Regions from separate parts of the Stenotrophomonas sp. Ker107b genome, predicted to be linked through region 2. Evidence: riboswitches for the same ligand, from Rfam matches in the RefSeq annotation. Region 2 holds a riboswitch; the other holds the start of a gene.
What was found. A riboswitch is a leader RNA that binds a small molecule or an ion and turns the genes downstream of it on or off. The one in region 2 is predicted to bind thiamine pyrophosphate.
Positions count from the first base shown of each region.

Region 1: another riboswitch for thiamine pyrophosphate. It lies ahead of thiC (phosphomethylpyrimidine synthase ThiC); the one in region 2 lies ahead of ACWV8V_RS07125 (TonB-dependent siderophore receptor).

Region 1 is NZ_JBSPHX010000002.1:1,165,708-1,169,120, reverse strand. Features, by position in the region: gene thiC (phosphomethylpyrimidine synthase ThiC) at 1-1,776, opposite strand, end outside; TPP riboswitch at 1,918-2,019, opposite strand; gene ACWV8V_RS14995 (BCCT family transporter) at 2,310-3,413, shown strand, end outside.
Region 2 is NZ_JBSPHX010000001.1:1,562,750-1,566,162, forward strand. Features, by position in the region: gene ACWV8V_RS07125 (TonB-dependent siderophore receptor) at 1-1,430, opposite strand, end outside; TPP riboswitch at 1,498-1,593, opposite strand; gene ACWV8V_RS07130 (phosphotransferase enzyme family protein) at 1,633-2,769, opposite strand; gene ACWV8V_RS07135 (hypothetical protein) at 2,870-3,413, opposite strand, start outside.

The DNA.
Region 1 (3,413 bases), on a different contig from region 2:
CGCATAGTCACGCACGTCCTGGGTGATCTTCATCGAACAGAAGTGCGGGCCGCACATCGAGCAGAAGTGGGCGAGCTTGTGCGCGTCCTTGGGCAGGGTCTCGTCATGGAACTCCTTGGCCTTCTCCGGATCCAGCCCCAGGTGAAACTGGTCCTCCCAGCGGAATTCGAAACGTGCCTTGCTCAACGCGTTGTCGCGGACCTGCGCGCCGGGGTGGCCCTTGGCCAGGTCCGAGGCGTGCGCGGCAATGCGATACGCCATGATGCCATCGTGCACGTCCTGCCGATTGGGCAGGCCCAGGTGTTCCTTCGGGGTGACATAGCAGAGCATCGCGGTGCCGTACCAGCCGATCATCGCCGCACCGATCGCACTGGTGATGTGGTCGTAGCCCGGCGCGATATCGGTGGTCAGTGGGCCCAGCGTGTAGAACGGGGCTTCACCGCACTCGCGCAGCTGCTTGTCCATGTTCTCCTTGATCAGCTGCATCGGCACGTGGCCGGGGCCTTCGATCATGGTCTGCACATCATGCTTCCACGCGATCTTCGTCAGCTCGCCCAGCGTCTCCAGCTCGCCGAACTGCGCGGCATCGTTGGCATCGGCGATGCAGCCCGGGCGCAGGCCGTCACCCAGCGAGAAGGTCACGTCGTAGGCCTTCATGATCTCGCAGATGTCCTCGAAGTGCGTGTAGAGGAAGTTCTCCTTGTGATGCGCCAGGCACCACTTGGCCATGATCGAGCCACCGCGCGAGACGATGCCGGTCACGCGCCGGGCGGTCAGCGGCACGTAACGCAGCAGGACCCCGGCGTGGATGGTGAAGTAGTCCACGCCCTGCTCGGCCTGCTCGATCAGCGTGTCGCGGAAGATCGCCCAGTTCAGTTCCTCGGCACGGCCATCAACCTTCTCCAGCGCCTGGTAGATCGGCACCGTCCCGATTGCCACCGGCGAATTACGCAGAATCCATTCGCGCGTTTCATGGATGTGCTTGCCGGTGGACAGGTCCATCACGGTATCGCCGCCCCAGCGGATCGCCCAGACGAGCTTTTCCACCTCCTCGGCAATGCCCGAGGACACCGCGCTGTTGCCGATGTTGGCGTTGATCTTGGTCAGGAAGTTGCGGCCGATGATCATCGGCTCGCTTTCCGGGTGGTTGATGTTGTTGGGCAGCACGGCACGGCCACGCGCGATCTCATCGCGGACGAACTCGGGGGTGATGATCCTGGGGATCGAGGCGCCGAAGGACTCGCCGGGATGCTGCTTCAGCAGTGCGGCGTCGCCGATCGCATCGAGCCGCTGGTTCTCGCGGATCGCCACGAACTCCATTTCCGGCGTGATGATGCCGCGGCGTGCGTAGTGCATCTGGGTGACGTTGGCGCCTGCCCGCGCACGGCGTGGCTGCAACCGCGCGGGGAAGCGCACCGCATCGAGCCGTGCATCGGTCTCACGCGAACGGCCGAATGCCGAGCTCAGGCCTTCCAGCACCTCGGTATCGCCGCGCTCGGCTACCCAGGCGGCGCGCAGCGCAGGCAGACCGGCGGAGAGGTCGATGGCGACAGCCGGATCGGTGTACGGGCCGGAGGTGTCGTACACGGTGACCGGCGCGTTCTCTTCGCCACCGAACAAGGTGGGCGTGCGGGTCAGGGTGATCTCGCGCATGGGCACCTGCAGATCGGGGCGCGAGCCCTGCACGTGGATCTTGTGCGAGCCGGGAATCGGCCGGGTGACCGATTCGGAGAGTTGCTGGGCCTGTTGCTGCAGGGCGGAGAGCTGTGCGTTCATCGAGGCATCGTCCTAGGTTCAATCCCCGCACAGGGACTGTGCGGTTCTATGCGAGGGATTCGCATGGGAGGGACGAAACGGCGGCGCTCGACGGACGGATCGCGGGCGGTCTCCGGGCGCGGTGGCCCTACGGCGCAATGCATCTGCAGATGCGAAGCTTCCCTACGCCGGTATCAACCGGATCAGGTTCGAAGGGACTGTCTCAACCTTGGCCACTGGGCCGCGGTACCCCCGCTTCGGGGCGAATTAGAGCACAAAGCGGCGCCCACGGGCGCACCGCCAAGCCGCACGCCAACGTGATCGGCCTGTGCATGTGAACAGAGCACCGACACGCCATGCACTACCATGCTGCAGCGCGGTATGCGGTGCGGTCAGGGGGTAGCCTCCCGATTGCGTGCACACCGCGCTCTGCTCGACGCCATTGACGTCCGTACTGACCGGCCTCGACCGGCTTGATCCGCCCCAGTCGTTGCCGTTGTGCCGCTGGAGATTGCAAGCCTCGGCTCGCCCCTACTGATCGGAGACACGCCTGCATGGTGTTCCGCATTTCCATCGCACTGGTCGCACTGCTGGTGCTGATCGCCGGCCTCGCGCCGGGCCCCTTCAACGAGGTCGTCCAGAGCGGCCTGTCCACCATCATCCGCAGTACCGGCTGGCTGTATCTGCTGGTGGTGTTCATCACGCTGTCGTTCCTGATGTACCTGGCCTTCGGCCGCTTCGGTTCGCTGCGCATCGGCGGCGAGGACGCCGAGCCTGATTTTTCCAATGCGAGCTGGATGTCGATGTTGTTCGCCGCCGGCATGGGCATCGGCCTGGTGTTCTGGGGCGCGGCCGAACCGATCTCGCACTTCGTGAAGCCACCGGAAGGACTGGCACCGCAGAGCATGGAGGCGGCGCGCGCATCGATGCGCTACGCGTTCTTCCATTGGGGCCTGCATCCGTGGGCGATCTATGCGCTGATCGGCCTGGCGATGGCCTGGTTCCAGTTCAACCGCAACGGCCGCGGGCTGATCAGCGATCTGCTGCAGCCGATCATCGGCGCGCATCACCGTGGCTGGATGGGCACGGTGGTCAACGTCGCCGCCGTGGTCGCCACGGCGATCGGTGTTGCCACGACGCTGGGCTTCGGCACGATCCAGATCGCGGCCGGCCTTGAGCGCGTGTTCGGTATCCAGGCCTCGGTGCCGGTGCAGCTGACCATCATCGCGGTGGCGTTCGTGCTGTACATGGCCTCCACCACCAGTGGCGTGCACCGCGGCATCAAGTGGTTGTCGAATTTCAATCTCGGTCTGGCGGCGTTGCTGCTCGCGCTGATCCTCGTACTGGGGCCGACCGGTTTCATCTTCGATACGTTCACCACGACGATCGGCTCGTACCTCAATTCACTGGTGACGATGAGCCTGCGCATGTCGCCGTTCTCGGGCAGCACGTGGGTGGCGGACTGGACGATCTTCTACTGGGCCTGGTGGATCGCGTGGGCGCCGTTCGTGGGCTCGTTCATCGCGCGCGTCTCGCGTGGGCGCAGCATCCGCGAGTTCGTGCTGGGCGTGGTGATCGCGCCGAGCGTGCTGGGCTTTTTGTGGTTCTCGGTATTCGGTGGCACGGCGCTGTGGTCGCAGATCTTCGGCCACGTGGAT
Region 2 (3,413 bases):
AGGAAGCGCGACAGGCGGCTGTGGCGCTCGGGGTTGCCACGCTTGTCATAGGCGCGCTCGTCCAGGCGGACAAAGCGGCCACCGGCCAGCCACTGCCAGTCGCCGAAGCTCATGCGGTCCAGTGCGAACACCGCGGTCTGCGCGCTGTCCAGACGCCGTGCGGAGGGGCCCGGCATCAGCGGCGACGGTTCAAACTGCGGCACCTGTGCATCGTGGATGTTGGCGGTGCCCACGTACTCGTTGACGTTGCGGCGCTTGTCCACGGTGCGCTCGAAACGGTCCGCACCCACGCTCAGCTCGTGCCGGACATCGCCGGTGGCGAACCTGCCGCGCAGTTCGCCACGGAATTCGAGGTTGCGGCGGGTGTCATCCGGGCTGCGGTAATCGTAGATGTCGTAGTCGCCGTTCGGCGCGAAGTAGTTGCCCGGCACGCTGCCATCGGCGCAGCCGGCGGCGTAGTAGCAGCCGTAGGCGAAGGCGACGTTGTCGTCGATCACCGAGCGGCTGTAGCTGGCCGATACCCGCGACTGCCAGCTCGGGCTGAAATCGTAGGTATGCAGCGCGGTCAGGTTGGTGCTGTCGATGCCGACCGGCCGCTGCCAGGCCTGGTAGCCCAGCATGTGCTTGCGGTCCACGCCGCGCGGCAGCTCGGTGGCGCCCAGCAGCTGATAGCCCGAGGCCGAGCGCTGCGCGCTGGTCTGGTAGTTGGCATCCACCTCCAGCTTGCCGCGTTCGCCGATCAGCCAGTCGGTGGCCAGCGAATAGAAGTTGCGGCGGCCGTCGGCGTGGTCGATGTAGGAATCGCTGTCTTCCCAGGCGGCATTGAAACGCACGCCAAAACGCGGCGACAGCCAGTGGCCGAGATCCACCGCGGTGTAGCGCGAGCCTTCCGAATCCGTGCCGAGGGTGACATTGCGCACCTCGGCCGGGCGCTTGCCCACGTAGTTGATGATCCCACCCGGTGCCATCACGCCCGCGGCGAGGCCGGCCTCGCCCTTGAGGATCTCCACCGACTGGATGTTCTCCAGCGCCAGGCGCTGCTCGCCGGTGATGGACAGGCCGTTGAAACGGTAGCCGGTACCGGTATCCAGCGGGAAGCCGCGGATCGCGATGTTCTGGTAGTAACCGACCGGCGCGTAGCTGTCGCCCAGCGAGGCATCGTTGCTGGCCAGTTCGGACAACGTGCGCACCTGGCGGCTGTCCAGCAGATCGCGATCCAGGACGTTCACCGAGGCCGGGGTGCTCTTCCAGTCACCCGCGCCGAAACTGCTGGTCTGCGTGGTGGTAGCTGCCGGCTGATGCGCCTGCACGCGCACGGCGGCGAGCTCGGTCGGCGAGCGCTCGGGCGCGTCCGCGAGATCGTTGGCATGAAGAGGCAGCGCGGCGCAGAGGGCGGCGGACAACAGCGTAGGGCGGAAGCAACGGTTCATTCGATTCGTCATCAGCTGGGGGAGACGAAGCGAAGGCACGCACGCGCACCGACCCATCACGGCGGTATGCCTGCTGCTCAAAGCTCCCTACGCCGGTGCAAACCGGATCAGGTTCCAAGGGACTCTCTCAGCCTGGTTTCGCCAGGCACCCCCGCTTCTGTGACTATTTCACTACAAACCGTACGGATTTGCGAGCCTGCCCTCAGGCGGCGGCGTGCAGCGCCTTCAGCAGGCCCTGCCCTGCCGGGGTGCTGAACCAGTCAGCATGCCCGAGCAGAAAGGTGTGGTAGGCCACGTCGGCATTGGCCGGCGAGTGGGTCACGGCCTCGAAATACTCCACTTCCGACAGTGCGAAGTCGAGCTGGACGACAGGCAGCAGATCGGCCAGCAGGTGCACGCGCTCGGCAGACAGCGGCACGATCTCGCGGTAGCCGGCCAGCAGGGCCAGCGCGATATCCACGCGCACGGCCGCCTCGCCGCGCTCCAGCGCCAGCCAGGCCACCGCGTTGCGTTCAATGGCGGTGGCCAGGTCGAACAAGGCACTGGTCGGTGAGGCAAGGCCAACATCGAGCACGGTCTCGACGACGTACGTATCGCCGTCCTGACGCCAGAGCAGATTGGACACATGCCAGTCGTTGTGCGCCCACAGGCGAGGCTCGGCCTGCAGGCGCTCAGCCAGCCCGGCGTGCCAGGGCAGCACCGCCCGCTGCAGATCGGCCTGCCAGTCCTGTCGCGCAAGGTAGGCCGCCAATCCAGGGCGATCACCCAGCCCGGCGTGAATAGCGGCAACCGGATCGACGACGCGGAGCAGATCATCGCGCGCGACCAGCAGGTGGGTGCTGCGCTGGGGTGCGTGATAGCTGGCTGACGCGCGGTGCAGTCGCGCCAGCATCCGGCCCGCCTCGCGCGCCTGCGCGGTATCGGTCAGCAACGTCCAGGACGGCGCGTCGCGATAAATGTCCTGGCCGCGGCCCACGGTATGCAGCTCGTAGGTCCAGCCCTCATGTTCGACCGCCGTTGCACCGTCGCGGTCATGCAGCACCTCGACCACCGGCACGCCCTGGGCAGCCAGGTGCTGGAGCAGACGGTGCTCTTCGGTCAGGCCGGCTGCGCTGCGGACGCTGCCATGGTGGCGCTTGACGAACACCCTGCCCCGTTCGCTCTGGACAATCGCGGCGGCAGACATCGGCCGCGGGCTGTGCCACAGCACCTGGCTCGCTTCGCCCAGCTGCGAAAACCGCTCACGCAGCCAAGTGATCTCGCGGTCGGTGATGGCGGGCCAATCGGCGGCCACCTCATCGTTGTTGAGGCCTTGGACGCGGTGGGTGCTGTTGCTCATGGGATAACGGGTCGATGACGGCGAAAAGGCACGCTGTCACCAGACAGTGGGCGCGGCGAGGATACCAAGCCGGGCCCACCGAGGGGAGCCGTCTACTCCCTCAGGGCGTGCTGTTGCCCTGCTTCGCGGCGGCCGGCTTGGCCGGCAGCAGTCGCGGTTGCTCGGCATACCAGTCGCGGGCGCCGGCAAGGTGCCATTTGCGCTGCTCGCCTTGCAGCTCGATGCCGGCCCCCAGCACGCCCCAGCGTATATACAGATCACCGCGACGCTGCGCATGACGAAGATCCAGCCGCGCCTGCAAGGACAGGCGTTCGTTCTCGGCCTGCAGGTCGTCTACGATCAGTTGGCCGCTGCGCCAACGCAACTGCCCACTGGCCTGCACTTCACCGGAATCCAGCATCCCGAGCACCCAGCGCGGGTACTCGCTGCGCTGAGCGAACACACCGAGCAACGGCCCGGCATCGCGCAGGCGCAGATCCGCCAGGCCATCGACTTGGAACGGCGCGGCCGCATCAATATGCCCGCTGCGGATCGCTACGTTGCCCCACCAGCGTCCGTCACTTTTTTCGTCGCCCACGTAGATGTTGCGCAGGTCCACCGTGGTGCCGCTCAGATCGAACTGGCGGCTGTCGAAATCCGCACGT